Regions from separate parts of the Clostridium boliviensis genome, predicted to be linked through region 1. Evidence: riboswitches for the same ligand, from Rfam matches in the RefSeq annotation. Region 1 holds a riboswitch; each other region holds the start of a gene.
What was found. A riboswitch is a leader RNA that binds a small molecule or an ion and turns the genes downstream of it on or off. The one in region 1 is predicted to bind thiamine pyrophosphate.

Region 1 (7,753 bases):
GGTAAAAGCTGGTGATACTAAAAGTCTTGAAAACCTCGGTTTTAAGCCATAAACCACCATTTTACAGGGAAAAATAAAATCAGCGGTATCATTTTGTGCATGTTTTGTCTAATCAAGGATATGGATTTTTCGCCCTGTTCTTCTATAATGAAAGATAAGAAAAAAAGGAGGAGTCGACTATGATCGTACCCAGACATTATGAAAATCTGCATCTGCTTCATGAAAATACAATGCCGTACAGAGCTTACTATATCCCTGCTTCTACAGCACAGTTTGATTTGACGGATAAAAGAGAAAAATCCGACCGGTTCTGCCTGTTAAACGGAAACTGGAAGTTTCAATATTATGACAGCATCTATGATGTAAAAGAAGAATTTTATCTGGAAGGTTATGATACATCCAGATTTGATGAGATTCTGGTGCCCAGCTGTTTTCAAAATTATGGCTATGATAAGCACCAGTATACCAACACCAGATACCCTTTCCCCATGGACCCGCCATATGTTCCTGCAGAGAATCCATGCGGCGCGTATGTCCATCATTTTGTCTATAAGAGAGAGGATGATGCTCCCAAAGCTTACTTAAACTTTGAAGGAGTGGATTCCTGCTTTTATGTATGGTTAAACGGCAGCTATGTGGGATACAGCCAGGTTTCACACGGAACCAGTGAATTTGATGTAACAGGTGTGATCCGAGACGGGGACAATACACTTTCCGTTCTGGTTTTAAAATGGTGTGACGGGAGCTATCTGGAAGATCAGGACAAATTCCGCATGACAGGAATCTTTCGGGACGTATATCTGTTAAAGAGACCGGAAGAAGGTATTTTTGATTACTTCCTCATCACATCTGTCAGGAATGGACAGGCTCATGTTGCGGCTGCGATTACCTTTATTGGAAAAGAGATTCCGGTGAAAGTAACCGTAACAGACAGAAACGGGAAGACGGTTGCCAGAAAAGAGGGAGTTGCTGCAGAAGGAAAGATAGAATTTAGTATTGAAAATCCTGTGCTCTGGAATGCAGAAAACCCATATCTTTATACGGTAGTATTTGAGACAGGCCAGGAAGTAATCGTTGACCGTCTGGGTATCAGGGAAATCACCGTTCGGGATGGCGTAGTGTATTTAAATGGTGAGAAAATTAAGTTCCATGGTGTTAACCGCCACGACAGCGATCCTGTTACCGGATTTACAATCAGCCTGGATCAGATGAAGCGTGATTTGCGTCTGATGAAGCAGCATAATGTTAATGCTATCCGTACCAGCCATTATCCCAATGCACCACAGTTCTATCAGCTTTGTGATGAGTATGGATTTTATGTCATTGATGAGGCAGATAATGAAAGTCATGGAACGGGGTACATCTATATGAAGACCCGTACCACAGAGGTATGGCGTGACCGCTGGAACCGTGCCATTGCAGACAATCCGGAATTTACGGAAGCGACCGTTGACAGGACAAAGCTTTTGGTTGAGCGGGACAAGAATCGTCCATGCGTTGTAATCTGGTCTATGGGAAATGAATGCGCTTATGGGTGCACCTTTGAAGCAGCACTTTCCTGGACAAAGTCATACGATCCCACAAGGCTTACTCACTATGAGGGTGCCAGATACATCGCTGTGGACAAAACTTATGATTTTTCGAATATTGATTTATTCAGCCGTATGTATCCCAGCCTGGATGAAATCATCGAATACACGAAGCGGGAGACAGCAAAGCCTTTCATTCTATGCGAATACAGTCATGCCATGGGAAATGGACCTGGGGATTTAGAGGGCTACTTCCAGGTGTTTGAACAGCACGACAGGGTTTGCGGCGGCTTTGTATGGGAATGGTGTGACCACGCAATTTATCAGGGCAGGACGATTGACGGAAAGCCTATGTATCTTTATGGAGGAGATCATGGGGAGTATCCTCATGACGGCAATTTCTGTATGGATGGTCTTGTATATCCGGACAGAAGACCGCATACGGGTCTGATGGAGTTTAAGAATGTAAATCGCCCGGTACGGGTCGTTTCCTTTGATCAGGATAAAAAAGAGCTGACGCTTCATAATTATCTTCACTTCACCAATTTTAAAGAATATGGATTTATTACCTATGAAGTGACCTGTGATGGAGAATTAAAGGCGAATGGAGTTGTGAAAGATGCAGATATGCCAGAGCTTATGCCCGGGCAGGAGTGCAGACTGCCGCTGAAGTTTGATGTCCCGGCAGCAGGTAAATGTTACTTAAAGGTTAGTTATTATCTGAAGGAAAGCAGCTTTCTTGTGGAAGCAGGAAGCCTTCTTGGTTTTGATGAAATTCTTCTGAAAAATGAAGATATGAGAAACCGGACGGCAGCAGCACTCTTAGAGAAAAAAGAAAAAGACGGAGCTTTTGAAGTATGCGAAGATGACCGTTATATTTATATTAATGGAAAAAGCTTTTTCTATACCTATAGTAAACTGACAGGAACGTTTCAAAAAATGAATTTTGAAAACCATTCCATATTGGAACGCCCCATGGAAATTAATATCTGGAGAGCACCTACAGATAATGACAGTGATATTAAAAGTAAATGGATGGAGGCTCACTATCACCGTGCTTCTTCCAGAGGGTATGAAACTAAATGGGAGGAAAAAGAAGGCTGTCTTCAACTATCCACTGTGATGTCTATGGCAGCAGCCCCCATTCAGCGGATCTTAATGATTGATGCACTATGGACCATTGGAGCGGAAGGCACTATAAGCGGAAGGCTGGATGTTAAGAGAGATACTGAGTTTCCGGAACTTCCCCGGTTTGGCCTCAGGCTGTTCCTTTCAAAACAGATGAATCAGGTGACCTATTTCGGACTTGGTCCTGTTGAAAACTATATTGATAAGAAAAATGCCAGCTATCATGGTCTGTTTTCTTCCAGTGTAAAAGAGATGCATGAGGACTATTTAAGGCCCCAGGAAAACGGAAGCCGCAGTGATTGTGACTTTGTAACCATAGCAGGAGATAATCTTTCGGTCACTGTTGCAGCAGATAAGGCGTTTTCCTTCCATGCATCAGAATATACACAGGAGGAGCTGACGGAGATAGCCCATAATTATGAACTGACTCCCTCAGGTTTAACAGAATTCTGTGTAGACTACCGACAGAACGGAATCGGATCGGAAAGCTGCGGACCGGAACTTCGGAAAGAATATATGTTTGACGAAGAAGAATTTACATTTGAGTTCACTCTGGTACCAGAAAGTAACTAAATAGCTCTATGAATAAAGTGTAAAAAAAGGGGAGATGCATATGCACCTCCTCTTTTGGATGAACGTATCAGTTTGTTCCAGCCAGAAATCATTGATATCAAAAACCCCGTTGATCATACCGCCTGATAAATCAAACAGGATTCCCTGCACAGGAACTGTAATAACAAACTTATTTTAACCAATTCATTTACCAATCAGCTGCCGGATATAGGTAAGCAGACCCAGCCTGCGGAGTGCTTCTAATAGAAATGCCGCAAACACGGTTCCGCATACGGTACTCATCAGAAAAGGGACCACAAAGAAGAACACAGCAACATCCTTACCAAGTATCATCATTGCAACCGGGTAGCTTAATAGTGCGCCGATCAGTCCTGTTCCTGTAATTTCTCCCACATAAGCTAAGAGAAGCTTCCCGGTCTTTTGAAACAGAAGCGCACTTAAGTATGCCCCTACTATACTTCCGGGGAAAGCAAGAAGCGTTCCGGTACCGGATAAGTTTCTGATGAGAGAAGAGACAAAAGCCATGGCAACACCGTAAGCGGGACCTAAAAATACTCCTGCCAGGACATTTACCAGGTGCTGAATCGGAAAGCATTTCGAAGCTCCAATGGGAATGGAAAAGCCGGAGAGTGAAACGGTGAGTGCCACCAGCATTCCACTAACAGTCAGTTTTTTTATGTAAACTATAGAAGGGGTGTGGGTGACAGCTGTCTTATTTAAATTAGTCTTTGAATTCATGATTTTTTCTCCTCCTGATTCAATATCATTCATCATAGATGCTGACAATTTCCCCGTCTAAAATCCGGTTCATATTTTTCATTGCGCAGAAATTACCGCACATGGAACAGGTATCTTCCTTTTCTGGTTTTGAAGATTCACGGTACCTTCTGGCTTTTTCCGGATCAATGGAAAGAGCAAACATTGCTTCCCAGTCCAGCCGTTTTCTTGCGTCACTCATCTGGTAATCCCATTCCTTTGCACCTTTAATGCCTTTTGCAAGATCAGCGGCATGAGCAGCAATCCGGGCGGAGATAATGCCTTCCTTCACATCATCGGCATCGGGAAGCCTTAAATGTTCCGCAGGGGTCACGTAGCAGAGGAAGGAAGCTCCGGCAGCGGCAGCAATAGCACCGCCGATGGCAGCTGTAATATGATCATAACCAGGTGCAATATCCGTAACCAGGGGCCCCAGTACGTAAAACGGAGCACCTTTACAGATTGTCTCCTGGATTTTCATATTGGCAGCGATCTGGTCAAGGGGCATATGTCCTGGTCCTTCAATAATCACCTGTACATCCTTTTCCCAGGCCCTGCGGGTCAGTTCCCCAAGGGTAACCAGTTCTTCAATCTGGGAAATATCTGAGGCATCAGCAATACAGCCCGGACGGCAGGCATCTCCAAGGCTTAACGTCACATCGTGCTCCCGGCAGATCTCCAGAATACGGTCAAAATGCTCATAGAAGGGATTTTCATTTCCCGTCATCTCCATCCATGCAAAGATGATGGAACCGCCTCTGGATACGATGTTGGTCAGGCGTTTTGCTTCTTTAAATCGGTGAGCAGTCTGCTTGTTGATTCCTACGTGAATGGTCATGAAGTCCACTCCGTCAAGAGCATGCATTTCCACAATCTGAATCCATTCCTCAGAAGTGATTTCCTTAAGGGGTTTATGATAATAAACAACGGCATCGTAAATGGGAACCGTGCCTATCATGGCAGGGCATTCGCCTGTCAGCCTTTTTCTGAACTTTCTTGTGTCACCAAAGGAACTTAAATCCATAATGGATTCAGCGCCCAGTGAAACGGCATCCTCTACTTTTTTTAGTTCCAGATCCATATCATTTAAATCTCTGGAAGTTCCAAGATTTACATTGATTTTTGTTTTCAGCATGGAACCAATGGCATTTGGCTCTAAACAGGTATGGTGTTTGTTGGCAGGAATAACTGCTTTGCCTTCAGAAACCAGCCTGATAAGCTCTTCCGGTTTGATTCCTTCTTTTTCTGCTGTAATTTCCATTTCCCGCGTCAGAATGCCCTTTCTTGCAGCATCCATCTGTGTGGTGTAATTCATATGTAGTCCTCCTTCATTATTTGAAGGGATTTACGGCTCAGGACAAAAAAAGAGCCCATACCAACAGGTACAGGCTCAGATAGATACATCCGTCTTGTATAAATCCCTACGTTGGCATTACCCAAATCAGGTTATAAAGGTCGAAGTTTGATAACTTCCTCTCAGCCCGCATACGAGCTCCCTCTTGTGGCACTAGTGTAGCACCGGTACAAATGGATGTCAAGTGAAAATTCACTCAGTGATAGCAGATTTCATTTGTCTTATGTAGCTGCAGATTGGCTCTACACAGTCTTTTCCATGCATGGCGGCCAGCTTCACAATGGCGCTTCCAACGATTATACCATCTGCATATTTACTTAATTCCTTCGCCTGTTCCGGTGTGGAAATACCAAAGCCGATAGCACAGGGAATATCTTTTGAATCCTTAACAAGAGAAACCATATCTTTGATATCAGAGGTAATTTCCTTTCTCACACCTGTTACGCCCATGGAAGAGACGCAGTAAACAAATCCCTCTGCTTTAGAAGCAATGGCTGTAATCCGTTCCTTTGAAGTGGGAGCGATCAGGGAGATTAAATCAATCCCGTACTTTTGACAGATGGGATATAGTTCATCCTTTTCCTCAAATGGCATATCTGGAACGATAAGAGCATCAATCCCGCATTCTGCCGCATTTTTAATGAAACGCTCGCTTCCGTATACAAATATTGGATTAATATAAGTCATAAAAGCCAAAGGGATATTTGTTTTTTGCCGGATTCGTGTGACAGTTTCAAAGATTTTGTCTGTGGTAGTGCCGGCTGCAAGGGCACGCTGGTCTGCTTCCTGGATCACGATTCCCTCTGCAACCGGATCAGAAAAAGGAATTCCCAGCTCTATGATATCAGCACCTGCCTCAGCCATGGCAGGAACCAGCTGCTCCGTAATCGAAAGGTCAGGGTCACCAGCTGTAATGAATGGGATAAATGCTTTTCCTTTTTTAAATGCTTCACTGATTCTACTCATAGATTTCTACCCCCTTGTAACGTGCAATTGCGGCTACATCCTTGTCTCCGCGTCCGGATAAGTTGATGACGATAACCTGGTCTTTTCCCATGGAAGGTGCAATCTTTCTGGCGTAAGCTATCGCATGGGCGCTTTCAATGGCAGGAATGATTCCTTCTTTTCTGGACAAATATTCAAATGCATCCACTGCTTCATCGTCTGTGACAGGAACATAATCTGCCCTTTTGGTATCAAACAGTGCTGCGTGCTCCGGTCCGATTCCAGGATAGTCAAGCCCAGCTGAAATGGAGTAAACGGGAGCAATCTGTCCGTATTCATCCTGGCAGAAGTAGGATTTCATACCATGGAAGATTCCTACGGTTCCGGTGGAAATGGTTGCGGCATTTTTATCAGTATCTATTCCGTGACCTGCTGCCTCACAGCCTACCAGCTTAACAGAGCTGTCACCAATAAAATCATAAAACAGTCCCATGGCATTGCTGCCTCCGCCCACGCAGGCGATCAGCATGTCAGGAAGCTTTCCTTCTGCTTTTAAGATCTGCTCCCTGACTTCCTTTCCGATGATGCTCTGGAAATCCCGCACAATGGTGGGAAATGGGTGAGGTCCCATAACAGAACCTAGGACGTAGTGGGTGTCCTCCACCCGGTTGGTCCATTCCCGAAGCGTCTCATTTACCGCATCTTTTAAGGTCTGTGTTCCGCTGGTAACTGGATGAACCCTTGCTCCCAGAAGCTCCATACGGAATACATTGAGTGCCTGGCGGTCCGTATCTTCTTTTCCCATGTAAATTTCACATTCCATTCCCATTAAGGCTGCAGCAGTTGCAGTAGCTACTCCGTGCTGACCGGCACCGGTTTCTGCGATGACACGGGTTTTTCCCATTTTCTTTGCCAGGAGAACCTGGCCAAGTGCATTGTTGATTTTATGAGATCCGGTGTGGTTTAAATCTTCCCGTTTTAAATAAATCTTTGCACCGCCCAGATCCTCTGTCATTTTCTCTGCATAGTAAAGCAGAGATGGTCTTCCGGTATAGGTTTCATGCAGTGCCTTTAATTCAGCCAGAAATTCTTCATCCTGCATGCAGGCATTGTAAGCCTTCTCCAGTTCCGTCACTGCATTCATCAGCGTTTCGGGGATAAATTGTCCGCCGTGCTGTCCAAATCTTCCTTTTGACATAATTTTCCACTCCTTACTGTTTGTATGATTTTTTTTATTTTTTCCGGGTCTTTTCTGCCGTTTGTTTCAGCCAGACTGCTGACATCCAGGCAGAATGCTTTCGTTTTAAGCGCTTCCTCTATATTTTCCATGCCGATTCCACCAGCAAGAAACCAGGGTTTATTAATCATCGGAATCATGGACCAGTCAAAAGATGTTCCGCTGCCGCCTTTCATTCCTTTGACATAAGAGTCCAGAAGAAGATAGTCTGCAGAAAGCTTTTCCGCTTCT
Region 2 (7,753 bases), on a different contig from region 1:
AAAATAAATAGTAAGGGTACTTATCATAAAATAAATGAGGCCTACTTTAAGGGCGGACATAAACAGGCTCTGGAAGCCTTAAACGAAAATCTGGACTTAAATATCGACGATTATGCTACATTTAACTGGAAATCCGTTGCAGATGCCATAAATATTCTGGGCGGAATTGATCTGGAGATCACTGATTCAGAATTCGCTTACATCAATGGATTTATTACTGAAACAGTTAATTCCACAGGAGTCGGTTCCCATCAGTTAAAACATGCAGGTATGAATCATCTGGATGGGGTACAGGCAGTGGCTTATGCAAGACTGCGTCTGATGGACACTGATTTTAATCGTACCGAGCGTCAGAGAAAAGTCGTAAACCTTGCCATGGAAAAAGCCAAAAATGCAGATTTTGCCACAAGAAAAACTCTGGTAACGGCTGTATTTCCGCAGATTTCCACCAGCATTGGTATGAATGATATCCTTGCGGTTGCTAAAGGCATCAGCAAATATCATATCGGTGAAACAGATGGCTTTCCGTTCTCACGTACTACGATGAAAATAGGGAAAATGGACTGTGTCATTCCTGCTACATTAGAGAGCAACGTGGTACAGCTGCATCAATTCCTTTATGGTCAGGAAAGTTATACTCCATCTGCTGCTGTTAAGAAAATCAGCCAGTCGATTTCAAAAGAAAGCGGAATTTCGGAACCTGGTCAAAAGGCTTCTTCCGGAGGCACTTCCAACAGTAAAAAGAAGAAGAAACAAACGGCTGCCCCCGCAGAAACAACTCCAGCCCAGACAGAAGCCGTTGTTGAAACTACAGAAGAGACCAAAGAAACAGCGGCTGAAACGACCGCTGTAGAAACGAAAGAGCAGGAGTATGGGGAAAAACCAACCCAGGAAGATGGAAGTCTGGTGGGACCGGGAGCAAAGATACCGGATAAAAAAGAACCAGATACAAAAAAAGAAGATAATGCGAGTGAGACGAAAAAGCAAGCCGGATCCGAAAAAGGTTCAGATGAAGGCGTTACCACTGAACCGGAAACAAATGCAGGTCCAGATGCATAAAAAGTAAAATATTAAAAATGACAAATCATTAAAATAGCAAAGAAAATAGGTAAATTGTTTATATATAAATAACAAATGCTTAGAAATTTGTTGATTGATTAAGGAGGGCTCTATGACTAAAATTAGATACGCTATTATTGGAAATGGATTTCGGGCAATGGCTTTTTTAAGAATAGGCCTTGTTCTATCTACACAATTTGAAGTAACTTCTGTTTTCTTTCGAAATAAAGAGAAAGCAGCCAAATTTTCCCAAACATATTCCGTTCCAACAGCTATGACCATAGAGGAATGCTTATCTGCAAATCCTGATTTTGTGGTAATAGCCATTGGAAGGAATGGAAATCCTGAGATGATAAAAAAGTTAATCCCTTATGGCATTCCAATGTTAGTTGAGACACCGCCTGCCATGAACTTAAATGACCTTCATTCCCTGTGGGACATTTCTATAAAACAAGATGCCAGGATTCAGGTTGCGGAACAGTATTTTTTACAGCCGCTTAATGAGGCAAAATTAAAGGCTCTAAAAAAAGGAATATTAGGCGAGGTCCATAACTTATCCATATCCTGGGCTCATGACTATCACGGTGTCAGCTTAATCCGAAAACTGTTAGGAGTTGGATTTGAAAAAGCTCAAATAACTGGTAAAAACTATCAATTTCCTGTGACGGTTACTGATTCAAGAGATGGAATTAAGACAGATGGAGAAGTCGTTATGGCTGACCGGTCAAGGTATACCATAGAATTTGAAAGCGGAAAAGTAGCTTTTTATGATTTCGCATCTAATGTACAATACCGTTCCAAAATCCGAACCCGTCATATTAATATGCAAGGGGTTCGCGGGGAAATGGATGATGATATTGTACGCAGCTTGACCAAAGATAACCAGCCGTTAGTCCAAACATTTCAGGTTACCCAGGACATTAATACATTGTCCACCTATTCCATTAATCTTGGTGGTGAATGCCTCTATAGGAATCCTTTTGCAAGGGAACGGCTTACGGATGATGAAGTTGCAATGTCACGCTGTCTCCTTGGAATGAAAGAATATCTTCTGACTGGTAACAGCTTTTATTCCTTTGCCGAGGGCTGTCAGGATAACTACTTTTTCTTATTGATGCAGGAGGCTTTAAAACAGCCGTATGTAGCTGTAAAAACAGAAGTTCAACCATGGAATTAGATAAATAATATAATGAATGATATGCAAAAAATACATGATATCAAATTGAATCATCCACCTCTTCAAAGCTCATCATAAACGACTTTAAATCATTACATGTCATAAACCCACTCATAATACAGGCTCCTTTGGCTCCTGCTTTACAGACAGAACGGGCATTATTACATTCTATCCCTCCGATGGCGTAAACTGGTACAGATACACTCTTACAAATACCTTCCAGGAAGCGGATACCCCGCCCAGGTAATCCCTTCTTGCAGCCAGTTGCAAAAATATGCCCGGCGATAATATAGGTACACCCAAGTCTTTCAGCTTCTCTGGCCTCCTCTGTCGAATGACAGGATACACCAATTATTTTAAAATGTCTTCTCTGTACATCGGACATTTCCCGCATTTTCGGGAGCGGAAGGTGTATCGCCTTAGCATTTAGCTCTATGGCAGTATCAACAAAGCTATGAAGCACGCATGGAATCTGGTGCTTAGTACAAATTTTAACGACCTGTTTTGCAAGCTGTCCGTATTGTAGCTCTGATAAGTCCTTTTCCCGGAGGATGATACCGGCAGGATGGCTGATAGCAATTTTTTCTATTCGATGCAGAAAATCTTCTTCACACAAAATCCGGCTGGTAACACAATATATATTAAACATAAAGATAATCATTCAAAACGGGCTGCAGGCCTTCTTTAGAAATGTGTTCATACATTTTTTGGAAGCTGCGATTGTCATTGATTTCAAACTGCTCATCGCCTTGTGGTCCGTCTGACTCCTTTCCCCTGTATTTGCTTTCATGGTCGCCAATTCCCGTTGAAACTCCTGCAGAAACTTTCGTGGCTGCAATTTTTACAATACCATTGCGGAAAGCCTCACTCTCACGGGAAGAAACAGTAATTCCCACAAACGGCAGAAAAATGCGGTAAGCACAGATGACCTGACAAAGCTGTTTTTCACCCACATCCATAGGATTTATTTTATCATTATTAATGATGGGGCGAAGTCTGGGGCAGGAGAGGGACATTTCTGCATGCGGGTATTTTCTTTGTAAATAATACACGTGAAGTGCACTGGCAAGTGCATCCGTCCGAAAATCGGAAAGGCCCAGCAATGCAGAAAATCCAACGCCACGCATACCGCCTCTGAGAGCTCGTTCCTGGGCATCAAAACGATAGGGCCACACCCGCTTGTGCCCATATAAATGTATGGTTTCGTATTTATCTGAATCATAAGTTTCCTGAAACACCGTTACATAGTCTGCTCCGCATTGGTGAAGATACCGATACTCATCTGTATTTACCGGATATATTTCCAGCCCTACCATGCGGAAAATTCTCCGGGCCAGCTTACACGCTTCACCTATATAAGCCACATCACTCTGGGTACGGCTTTCTCCTGTAAGTATCAGAATTTCCTCCATACCGCTGTCTGCAATAATCTTCATTTCATGTTCAATCTGCTCCATGCTCAGCTTCATACGCCTGATATGATTATAACAGTTAAATCCGCAGTACACACAGTAGTTTTCACAATAGTTTGCGATATACAGCGGAGTAAAAAGATAAACTGTATTGCCAAAGTGCCTGCTGGTTTCCAGCCTCGCTTTGTTGGCCAGCTGCTCAAGAAAGGGCTCTGCAACAGGCGATAACAGAGCTTTGAAATCTTCCAGAGAACAAATATCATGATCCAATGCTGACATAACATCTTTTTCAGTATATTGGGAGTAGTCATAGGAATTCATCTCTGATATAACCTTATCGCAGATACCGGATTGAATCTGTTCCATTCCAGGCAGATACTCCATGTGATTTTTGCGGCATGACGGATCCGTTTCCAGCAGATGTTTTTTATCAAGAACGGATTCTGGTAAATTCTCAGAATCAAATAAAAATTTATTTTCCATACAATGCACCCCCCTAATTATGCAGGAAACCGGTCAGAGGGTCGGAGGCAGCTGCCCCCCGAACTAGAACTCTGCCTAGACCAGAAAGATATGCCTTTCTTCCAGCTTCAATTGCCTGACGAAATGCGGATGCCATCAGAGGCAGGTTCCCAGCTGTGGCAAGAGCAGTATTTGCCATAATTGCCGCGGCGCCCATTTCCATTGCCTCACAAGCCTGGGAAGGCCGGCCAATGCCGGCATCAACAATGATTGGAAGATCGATCTCATCTATTAAGATCTGAATAAACTCCCGTGTAGCGAGTCCCTTGTTGGATCCGATGGGAGAAGCCAGCGGCATAATAGAAGCAGCACCGGCACTCACAAGATCTCGAGCTGTATTCAAATCTGGATACATATAAGGCAGGACCACAAATCCTTCGTTTGCAAGAATTTCAGTGGCTTTGATGGTTTCCTGATTATCGGGCAGGAGATATTTGGAGTCCCGCATAATTTCAATCTTTACAAAGCTACCGCACCCTAAATCTCTTGCAAGTCTGGCGATACGCACCGCTTCCCCGGCATCTCTTGCACCGGAAGTATTGGGAAGCAGTGTGACCCCTTTTGGAATGTAATCCAGTATATTTTCCTGTTCTTTCGTATTGGCTCTGCGAACGGCCAGGGTGATGATTTCTGCACCGGCATCCTTTACCGCCGCTTGAATCAGACTCTGGGAATACTTTCCGGAGCCCAGAATGAAACGGGAGCTGAATTCCTGACCGCCAATGATCAGTTTGTCGTTTGATTGCATAATGTCTACCTTCTTTCTGTAATTCAGGCTTCATATTTTTCCGCAAGAATGCGGAGCGCCATATGTGCCTGATGTGCGGCGCACAACATGACTCGTGAGGACATAAGTCCAATATTATCCTCTACATCACTGACTTCATCTCCACAGAGATAGAAATGATCTGTAATCCTTCTGGTTCTTACAACGTTAGCAGAATCAATTCCTGCCATTCCGGAAGCGGCGATCAGATACCTTTCAGGCATCTTTTCCAGCACACTGTTTACCAGCATAGCTTTAGCCTCAGCCCCATCGAAGGCCTCACAAATGATATCCGCATTGCATAGCAGTTCATTAAAGTTATTCTCATCGATTTGCCTGGTATGTGTGATGACTGTTAAATATGGTGCGATTTCCTTTAAGTTTGCAGCAAGAGCCTCTGTTTTAAAGCATCCGGTTTGGGAAGCCTTATACTGCTGGCGGTGGAGATTAGAAACCTCCACTTTATCAAAATCAATCAGAATCAGCCTGCCCACACCTGCACGGGCAAGGGCAACAGCAATATTTGATCCAAGACCTCCAAGCCCGCAGATAGCGACAGTGGAGTTTGCAAACTTATCCTGCAAAGATTTTCCGTTTCGATTGTCAAGAGCACTCCTCATTTCCTCCAGTGTAGGAATGATGTTCATATCAACCACCTCCTACAAAACTGACTACCTCAACAACATCACCATTTTGAAGTACTGTTTTCTCATACTGTTCTTTTGTGACGATTACTCCGTTCCATTCAACTGCAATCCGCTTGGGATTGTAGCTGGTGCCTGCCAGATATTCTGCCAGTGTTTTTCCTGCTGCTTCATGAAAAATGCCACTGATTTTTATCATGATTTTAATCCTCCTTAAAAAAATAGGAAGCTGCCTGATTGGCAACTTCCCATAATATTAATAAATTCAGTCGTCCCTACGTTGGCATTATCCAAATCAGGTTAATGGGTCGAAAGTCACACTTTCCTCTCAGCCTGTTTGGGTAAAAACACCCGCAAGCTCCCCTGTATTAAATTATTATTAATAATACTACTATACGTGTGATTATGCAAGACAAATAACATGATATTCCTGAATAAATCGATAAGCCATCAATCGATTTCCTTCGCAAAGTCGCTTCCCCGGGACAACCAAATAGAGAGCGCGCAGAATGTAACAAAATAATAAGCAATTCATAATATAATGTATAGCTAATCCATATCAGTACGATTAAGAAAATTAGATAAATTATTTGAATACAAATTCAAATAAAAGGAGGGGTATTATGAAAAACAAAAAATTCAAATCAAATAAAGGCCATGTTTACTATAGAAGAACTAGCCGTTCTAGTGCATCAAGCAGATCATCTAGTCGTTCTTATAGTTATAGTAGATAGTATTTTTAAATGAAAAGATAAAGTATTAATAGTATGGACAAATATTATCAACCTGGTGAAACACTAAACGGCTATACTATTTTAAATAAGATAGGCGAAGGGCGATATGGAATTGTTTATTTAGCAGAAAATAGCAATTTTAAAAAATGCATTATAAAACAATTAAAAAAAGACACGTTAAAAACATCTAAAAAGAAACTGTATTACGAACAAGAAATATTAAAAAGTATAAATAATCCTAAGTTTCCCGCCTTTATTGAAAAATTGGAAGACGAGGATATACAAGCATATGTATTAGAATATATTTCAGGGAAAGTTTTTGAAGATTTATTATTTAATGATGAATATGTATTTAATAAAGTTCAAATATACAAAATCGCCACTCAGTTACTAGAGATAATAGCAATATTGCATCAACAGAATATTGTTCATAGAGATATTAGACCACCCAATGTTATCTTAAGGGGAAATCGAGATATTGTTTTAATTGATTTTGGATTAGCTAGATATATAGACAATAAAAAATATACTCAACAAACGGATTATTGGTACTTTGGAGATTTTTTGATTCATTTATATTATACATCGTGTTATCAAGACTTAGGGCTGGAAGAGAAGGCCTGGTACGAAGAACTTGATATAAACGAACATGAAAAATTGTTTTTAAAAAAACTTATGGGAATTGAAGATAGTTATACTAATTTGCAACAAATAGAAAATGATCTTCAAGAAATTAAAAATGAAAGTCTTTAATGATAATGAACCATATGGTCAAGAAAACATTTCTTAACTGTATGGTTCATATCGTAAGTAATGAATTATTCAAAACAGGAGAGAATCATTGTGAACATTTCACCACGTATTTTAGAAGTTCATAAGAAAAGTTTTTGTGCTAATGTATACTCTGTTAAACATTTCAGAATGATTGGTTTAATTGATGTAAATATCTTATATTATGATGGGGCAGAACGAGTAACATTAGCTTATTACAGTTCATCAGGTACTAATAATGGTAAGATCAAAGGTTTGTGGTACCCAATTGTAGGTATAAAAACAACTACAGGATCGTTTATAGAATTTACAGATTATTTGAATTTTGTTTTATCAAATAGTACAAACGACAGTATGGCGGAAAAAGGCTGGCTTGCTAAATCGCTTTTTTTCTACGCAGCCTTTTTCGACGATTCAATGATTGAAGGTTTTTCATGTGGAAAGCATTATGAGGATCTTTTAAATATTGGTAAAACTTTAAAATACTTATATGAAAATGATGAATTCTGCAATATTAGTTATCTTGATGCACATATGTTAAATGATATTGTAACTTCAAAAAAAATATATAGAGGAAATAGACATTCACAAAGAGAAAATTATGAACTTTTTATGCGAGATATATTTATTCAGGCTCAAAACTCCTTTGATTTTCATTTTAACTAGAA
Region 3 (7,753 bases), on a different contig from region 1:
GGAGCCACCCGGTAATCGGGAATCAGGACATCCCCTCCATAGCTGATTTTGGAATACCGGACTGCAAATCTCCGGTAGATATTTTTCATTGGGCCAATATAGCCGCCTCCGTGAAGCTGTAAAATCACCCGCCCTGTGACCACTCCCACAGGCCTTAAATACTCCATTTTTAAATCATTCTTCTCTATAATCTCATATTCATATCCAGCCGGACACACCCAGGCAGGTTCAACTGGATTCTTTCTCAGTTCTCCGCTCTGAATTGGCTGCTTAAAAGAAGTTTCCATCACATTCTGCATCATATCCCTGACCAGATTTCCCATCACACTCACCTTTTTTCTTCTCATGTGCGATTCCTCCTTTCAGACTGCATATTCTATATATGAAACCGCCGAATCAGTTCATTTTTCACTCTCCGGTCACCCAAAGCGATGGTTACAGCAAGAATTATCACAGTCAGTACTACTGTCACAAAAGACATCAGCGGTCTGTTAATCAGACCTGCTGCCCATAGGATCAGTGGAATAAAACTAAAAACAGTTACCGCAATCTGATACATAAAATAGCTCTGCCAGTTCATTCTGTTAACAAGAATCAAAAATACCACCCCCAGATCTGCAAACAAGATGGTACTGGGTATTCCATAGTTTACAGACCAGCCGCTGTATCCCATTTCATAATCAATAAACACCCATACAATCTCTGCCGCTATGGTCTGCATGACAACCTTCCCCGCCAGATTGGAATGACGCATAAAGGAATACCGGACTGTCATGACAAAATAAGCCATTAAAACAATTGCGATCACAGACCAGACGGAACCGGAATAGGTGGCATAATTGATCATGCCAAGGACTGCCGCCGCAAAGATCATAATTCCATAAAATAAATTGGCCAGCTTTTTCAGCCGTTCCTTATCATACCGGATCTGGGGATACTGCCCTCTGTCGTCTCTCTGGTCCGGCACTCCATTGCTTTCAGGTTCTACCGGAATCCCCTCCTTCTTTAAAAAATCGAAAAAAGCATCCGGAAGTCTTGTATCCTGAAAAACCGAACTGAAGGTAACGATCAGCTCATCCTCATAAGAACAGACTCCGCATTTCATCGGCTGTCTTCGTGAAACTCCGATCAACATCGCAAAACGTTCAATCTCTTTTGCATAGTCTTCATCTATTTGAATCGGACCGATGTTTGACAGTGTCATGGTATATGCATCACTATTTTTCCAGAAGATCAGATTCAGAACAAGCCATTTTACCACAAGAGGTGTAATTCGCAGATACCACTTCTTTTCATTGGAAACATTATAGGAAATTGTTTCCTCCATCTTCTCTTTTGTGATTTTTTCATCCATCTGGGTGCTGACCGCCTTTAAGATATCCTCAAAGGTATGATTCTCTCCTGAAGAAAAAAATTCTACGAGTGTTACTGCAAAAAAATTAGCCATTGTCTCGGAACCGAAAAAATTCCTTAGATTAATAGGAATGCTGATACCGATGGACTCTTCAGACGGCTGTTTTTTCAAATATTCCTGATAAATAGACCAGATCAGGGCAGCTGTTAAAAAACGAGTGATACTGACACCGTAACGCTTACTCACTGCCTTAATCTCTTTCAGCCCGATATAGCCATGAAGAATATTCTCCTCATCAAGAGGAAGAAATTCCCCAGTCACATGATAGGCTTTTGTGGAACTGTATTTCTGCTTTTTAATCTTCTTATAGTGGCGGACATAGCTGTCCTCCACATTCATGGAAACATCGGAAGAAATCTTCTGAGGCGCCATGTGACCGGTTCTTGAATCCCTTACCAGATCAAGGTAGCGGTAAACCAGTGCCTTTAAGAAATTAACGGCCCCCAGTCCGTCTGTAACAGCATGAAATACCTCCAGATTGATCCGGCTGCCAAAATAGGTAACACGGAATAAATAAAGCTGATTGCTGTGGGGATCTATATATTTACAGGGATAGGTTGTCTCCCGTTCAATGACCGGCATCCGGCTGTTGTGTTCAAAATAATACCAGAAAAAGCCCCTTCTCAGTTTCACGGAAAATCCTTCAAACTGAGGCAGAACTTCCTCTAACGCTCTCTGCAGCGTTCCAGGCACCACTTCGCTTTTCAGCTGGACACTGATGCGGAACACATTACTTAAGTTTTCATCGGCTATGACAGGAAAGATTTTTGCCGTATTATCAAGCCTTCTCCATCGTTCCCCCTGCGGGCTTTTTTTCATTGTGTCAGCACTCCTTAATTTAAGAAAAGGCGGATCTCTCCGGTCTCCCGGCAGAAATCCTCCTTTTTTTCACTAGACGCGGAAATAATATCCCACGCCCCACTTGGTATGCACATATTTGGGATCACTGGGGCTGGGTTCTATCTTCTCCCTCAGTCGCCTGACATGAACATCTACCGTACGGACATCGCCCGTATCCATAGCCTTGTTCCCCCATACATAAGTAAGCAGCTGTTCTCTGCTGTAAACCTTGCTGGGATTACAGGTTAAAAGCTCCAGAAGATCAAATTCCTTAGCTGTTAAATTGATCTCCTTGTCTGCGATAAAGACCCGTCTGGCATCCCTGTCCAGCTTTAAATCGCCGGCTGTTACCAGATGACTGTCTTCCTTCCGGTCCCGTCTTGCCTTCTTGGCATTTCTGCGCATAATCGCCTTAATTCTGGCTTTTACCTCCAGAATATTAAAGGGCTTTGTAATATAATCATCGGCTCCGTACTCCAGCCCAAGAATCTTATCTATATCATTGCCCTTAGCTGTCAGCATAATGATCGGCATCTCAGAAAATTCCCGGATCGCCTGACAAACTTCATATCCGTCAAATTTGGGAAGCATAACATCCAAAAGCACTACATCGTATTCCTTCTGCTTTGCCAGATTGATGGCTTCCTCTCCATCATAGGCACAGTCCACTTCCATACCGTCCTGCTCCAGACTGAATCTCATTCCCTTAACAATTAATTTTTCATCATCTACTACTAAAACACTTGCCATTTTACACCTCTGTCTTCTATTTAAACCGTAATATCATCTTTTATCTTCTGAAAGGCTGCCTCCTTAATCCCTGATATCTTCATGATGTCTTCAATCTTCTGAAATCCGCTGTGGCTTTCCCGGTAACGAATGATGTCATCCGCCTTTGCCTCTCCCACACCTCTTAAGGTCATCAGTTCTTCCTTCCCTGCCGTGTTAAGATTCACCTTATGACTGCCTTCCGGTAAATTTCCCAAGACAGATGTTCCCTGATCCAGAAGCCTTTTGGCTTCCTCCTGATCCGGCACCTGAATCTTCATCCCGTCTTTGACCTGTTCTGCCATGTTTAACGTATCGGCAGCTGCATTCTCCGTAAAACCTCCGGCCTCAGCGACAGCCTGAAAAACACGGCTTCCCTCCTCCAGCTCATAGACTCCTGGAGAAACCACCTCTCCGCATATATGTACATAGCAAATACGTGACGGTACCTCCGGCACTTCCGGTGATTCCTGGGAATCCGAAGCCGGAGTTTCCTCTTCTGAGGTAACAGGCGGCTCCTGAATGGAAACAAATGCTTTTTCTTCCCGGTATTTATGATTTCTGTTTAAGCCATAGCAAATGCTGCATAGTAATACGCACAAAGCTATGACTGCGATCTTAATCCTATGATAGTTCATGGAATCCTCCCTTTACAAAATTTTGCAAAAAAGGATTCCATCCTCAGCCCTTGTACCTATTCTACCTAAAGAAATAAGTAAATACAAGCACTATTTCCAAATTAGTTGAAGATTATAATGCCGATGATGGCAACAACGGCTCCAATTAGTTTTTTCCATTCAAAGCCCACCTTTTCCACCCCGAACAATCCAAAAACCTCCACTGCATAGGCAACAATGATCTGGGATACCACGATTATCAGAGCTGCCTTTGCAGGTCCTAAGGTTCCCATGCTTTTTACAACTGTATACGTAATAAATGCACCGATAATCCCCCCGATCAGCAGATATTTGGGATGAACCGAAAGCAGAGCTGAAATATTGTCCCTGCCTGAGAAATACCACAAAACCAGACATGTTAAAAATGCGGTCAGCTGAACCCAGCCAGTGGAAACCCACATGCTTGTCTGCTTGGAAACTCCCGTATTTAATACCCCCTGTATGCTCATGAGTGCTCCTGAAATCAGAGCTATGATAAAACCTGTCATAACACAACCTCCGCATCTGTATTTTAATAGAAAAATGCTATGATGCACTACTTTACTAGGTTGTGCTTAATTTACTTTTTTATACTTATTTTACAGTTTCAAATAACTTGACAAGAACTTTCATTTGGGTTATACTCACACCGAAATGAAAAAATTATGACACGCTGGGGGAGCCTTGGGCTGAGATTGGTATATACCTGACCCTTACTACTTGAACCGGACAATGCCGGCGGAAGGAAGCAATAGTAGTAGTAATCCCCTCCTGTGCATACGAAGGAGGTTTTTTTATGTCATTTTTTCTAACCTATTCTCAGGAATCCGGAGAATATTTTTTAAAACCAGCCGGATACGGGCTGATGGTTGCCGCACTTTTGGTGATTCTTCTGGGACTTCATCTGCTCACAGGCAAAGCTCTGCCTACCAGACAGCTGAAAACCCGGCAGATGGTAACCTGCGCAGGGGCAATGGCCCTGGCTATGGTGACTTCGTTCATCAAATTTGCCTCACTCCCATACGGTGGTTCCATCACACTGTTCTCCATGCTGTTCATCTGTCTCATCGGCTATATCTACGGCATTAAGGCCGGAATCATGACAGGAGTGGCATACGGAATTCTTCAGTTTATCATGGGACCATACATCTATGCGCCCGTTCAGGTTCTATTAGACTATCCCATTGCATTTGGATGCCTGGGACTTTCAGGATTGTTTCATAATAGAAAGTATGGTCTGATTCCTGGTTATATCGTGGGTGTTTTAGGCAGATATCTCTGCCATGTTATTTCCGGTTACATATTCTTTGCTTCCTATGTACCGGAAGACATGAATCCGCTTTTGTATACCTTTGGATATAACGCCACCTATATTGTGCCTGAGATGGTTGTAACTATTGTAATATTATATCTGCCACCGGTCATCGAAGCCATCAGCCAGATGAAACGCCAGGCAGTTAATGGTTAAAAGAATTTTAAAATAGCGTAGAAACCGCTGATCCATAAGCGAATCGCCTGTGGACCAGCGGTTTTTCTAAATCAAAGAAGCTCATGAATATCTTTTGTCTCATGATCCTCATACTTTATTATATTCCCTTCCCAGGTTCTGAATTTTATGTAACCAGGACCTCTGGAAATAATATAATTGGGGAATATAGGAGTCTTTCCCTGTCCCTTGGGCGCATTGACGATAAACGTCGGTATGGCCAGACCGGAAGTATATCCCCTTAAATATTCCATAATTTCAATTCCATCTTCGATTGAAGTATTAAAATGCGTGGTTCCCTGTACATGTTTTGCATGAAAAATATAATAGGGCCTTACTCTGCATTTCAATAACTCATGATTGAGTACGCGCATCACAAATTTATCATTGTTAACACCATTTAGGAGAACCGCCTGATTTCCAAGGACGATTCCGGCATCTGCCAGCCGTTCACAGGCTGCCTTTGATTCGTTTGTGATTTCCATGGGATGGTTGAAATGAGTGTTTAAATAAATGGGGTGATATTTCTTCAGAATGGCACAGAGCTCTTTCGTGATTCGCTGGGGCATCGTCACCGGTATTCTGGTTCCAAGCCTTATGTAATCCACATGAGGTATCTCTTTTAGCTGACTGATGATCCATTCCAGCTGTTCGTCAGACAGGGTCAGTGCGTCTCCCCCTGTAATCAAAACATCTCTGAGCTCCTCATTCTCTTTTATGTATTGGATTGATTCTAAAATCTTATCACGGGAACGATGAACATCCTGTTCCCCAATATTGCGCCTTCTCTGGCAGTGTCTGCAGTACATGGCACATTCATTGGTTACGTTGATAATCAGCCGGTCCGGATACCTTCTGGTAATACAGCCGGCAGGGTTGGTGTATTCTTCCGCCATAGGATCTAAATCCATGCAGGAATCTTCCAGCTCCTTATGGTTTGGGATACTCATGAGGCGTATGGGATCAAATCTGTTATCCGGATCTGCCAGACTTAAGTAATACGGAGAAATGGCCCATCGGAATTTTCTTCCCACTTCCTCAATCAGCTGCTTTTCTTTTTCATTGACCGGAAGAATCCGGCTTAAACTTTCCACATCGGTAATTCTGTTCTTCAGCTGCCATCTGTAGTCATTCCAGTCTTTTTCCGTAGCAGAATAAATATGAAGAATTCTGTTTTTCCGTTCTCTCAGCACATGATCTTTGCTGATGCCATTAGGAATCGATTTTCTTGCCTCAAGAAAATCTTCAATTCTTCCTTTTAATTCTTCTGCCCGTTGCAGCGAAATTTGACGTTTTTTCTCTTTTTCCATACATTTATTCTCCTTTTGCTCCAAAAGAAGCAACTTTATTATAACAAATAAGTTGTCAGTGAGTCAATGGGAATTGTACAGGTAAAAAAGCAAAAAAGAAGCCAGCTATTAACTGGCTGACTCCTCTTACTTTAACAGATTCTGGGAAGGCCTTCTCCATAAAGAAGATCAATGGACCGCAATCCCTTAAGCCTGGTTTTCATCATGACTCCGTTTCCTTCCATTATTGTTCCAATTATTCTGGCGTTGGTACCATATTTGCTGTTCTGCACTGCCTTTAATGCCTTTTGCGCCTGATTACCGGGAACAACAGCAATCATCTTTCCTTCATTTGCCATATAGAGAGGATCCAGCCCCAGAATACCACAGAAGCCTTTCACCTTCTGACTGACTGGTAGATTCTCCTCCCATATTTCTATTCTGCATGAGGACTGGTCTGCTGCTTCATTTAAAACTGTTGCCAGACCGCCTCTGGTTACATCGCGCATGCAGTGCACCCGGATTTTGCTGTCCAGTAAATTTTGAACGATTGATGTCAGGGGCGCACAATCGCTGGGTATCTGATTTTCTATTCCCATTCGGTGAGAAAGAATTGCTGCATGATGTTCTCCCAGGTTTCCTGATAGAATGACGGCATCCCCTGGTTTACAGCCCGATATGCTGATACCTCTTTTTTTTACTTCACCGATACCGGAAGTGTTAATATAAACACCTCCGTTTCCTTCCACCACCTTTGTATCTCCTGCAACAATCTTTACGCCTGCCTCTTTGGCTGATAAAGCCATGGAATGGGCAATTTCATCAATGGTTTCCAGTTCCATTCCTTCTTCAATAATAAAACCTGCAGTTAGATACCTGGGAACTGCTCCCATCATGGACAGATCATTGACGGTTCCGCACACAGCCAGCTTCCCTATGTTTCCACCCTTAAAAAAAAGAGGAGTAACAACAAAGGAATCGGTTGTATAGGCGATCTTACCTTCAAGAGATACCACAGCCGAATCTTCAAGCCTGTTTAACGTTTTATTATGAAAATGTTTTAAAAATACACGATTGATCAGGTCACCGGTCTGTTTCCCTCCGCTGCCGTAAGATATATCAATTTTCATAATTTATGTATGACTCCTTTCCACTGTACTCATACCAGATCCCGCAGGCTCCTTCTGACGACACCATACAGGGACCCACTGCATGGAGCGGCGTACAGACCGTTTTAAACAGAGGACATTCGAAAGGTGTCTTCCGTCCCAGAATGATATCCGTGCATTTACAGCCTTTG

Region 2: another riboswitch for thiamine pyrophosphate. It lies ahead of thiS (sulfur carrier protein ThiS); the one in region 1 lies ahead of thiC (phosphomethylpyrimidine synthase ThiC).
Region 3: another riboswitch for thiamine pyrophosphate. It lies ahead of thiT (energy-coupled thiamine transporter ThiT); the one in region 1 lies ahead of thiC (phosphomethylpyrimidine synthase ThiC).

The regions. Positions count from the first base shown of each region.
Region 1 covers NZ_JAWONS010000179.1:98,985-106,737, reverse strand. Annotated here, with positions in the region: gene RZO55_RS11545 (glycoside hydrolase family 2 TIM barrel-domain containing protein) at 180-3,230, shown strand; gene thiW (energy coupling factor transporter S component ThiW) at 3,414-3,968, opposite strand; gene thiC (phosphomethylpyrimidine synthase ThiC) at 3,994-5,301, opposite strand; TPP riboswitch at 5,387-5,495, opposite strand; gene trpA (tryptophan synthase subunit alpha) at 5,533-6,306, opposite strand; gene trpB (tryptophan synthase subunit beta) at 6,299-7,483, opposite strand; gene RZO55_RS11520 (phosphoribosylanthranilate isomerase) at 7,429-7,753, opposite strand, start outside.
Region 2 covers NZ_JAWONS010000278.1:35,969-43,721, reverse strand. Annotated here, with positions in the region: gene RZO55_RS18350 (LCP family protein) at 1-1,059, shown strand, start outside; gene RZO55_RS18345 (Gfo/Idh/MocA family protein) at 1,172-2,236, shown strand; gene RZO55_RS18340 (thiamine phosphate synthase) at 2,277-2,885, opposite strand; gene thiH (2-iminoacetate synthase ThiH) at 2,878-4,131, opposite strand; gene RZO55_RS18330 (thiazole synthase) at 4,145-4,918, opposite strand; gene thiF (thiamine biosynthesis protein ThiF) at 4,942-5,583, opposite strand; gene thiS (sulfur carrier protein ThiS) at 5,585-5,779, opposite strand; TPP riboswitch at 5,836-5,955, opposite strand; gene RZO55_RS18315 (protein kinase family protein) at 6,348-7,067, shown strand; gene RZO55_RS18310 (hypothetical protein) at 7,158-7,751, shown strand.
Region 3 covers NZ_JAWONS010000103.1:52,792-60,544, forward strand. Annotated here, with positions in the region: gene RZO55_RS06295 (alpha/beta hydrolase) at 1-347, opposite strand, end outside; gene RZO55_RS06300 (DUF6320 domain-containing protein) at 377-2,233, opposite strand; gene RZO55_RS06305 (response regulator transcription factor) at 2,306-3,004, opposite strand; gene RZO55_RS06310 (helix-hairpin-helix domain-containing protein) at 3,025-3,660, opposite strand; gene RZO55_RS06315 (DMT family transporter) at 3,762-4,187, opposite strand; TPP riboswitch at 4,344-4,442, shown strand; gene thiT (energy-coupled thiamine transporter ThiT) at 4,475-5,146, shown strand; gene eam (glutamate 2,3-aminomutase) at 5,218-6,474, opposite strand; gene hypE (hydrogenase expression/formation protein HypE) at 6,606-7,583, opposite strand; gene hypD (hydrogenase formation protein HypD) at 7,573-7,753, opposite strand, start outside.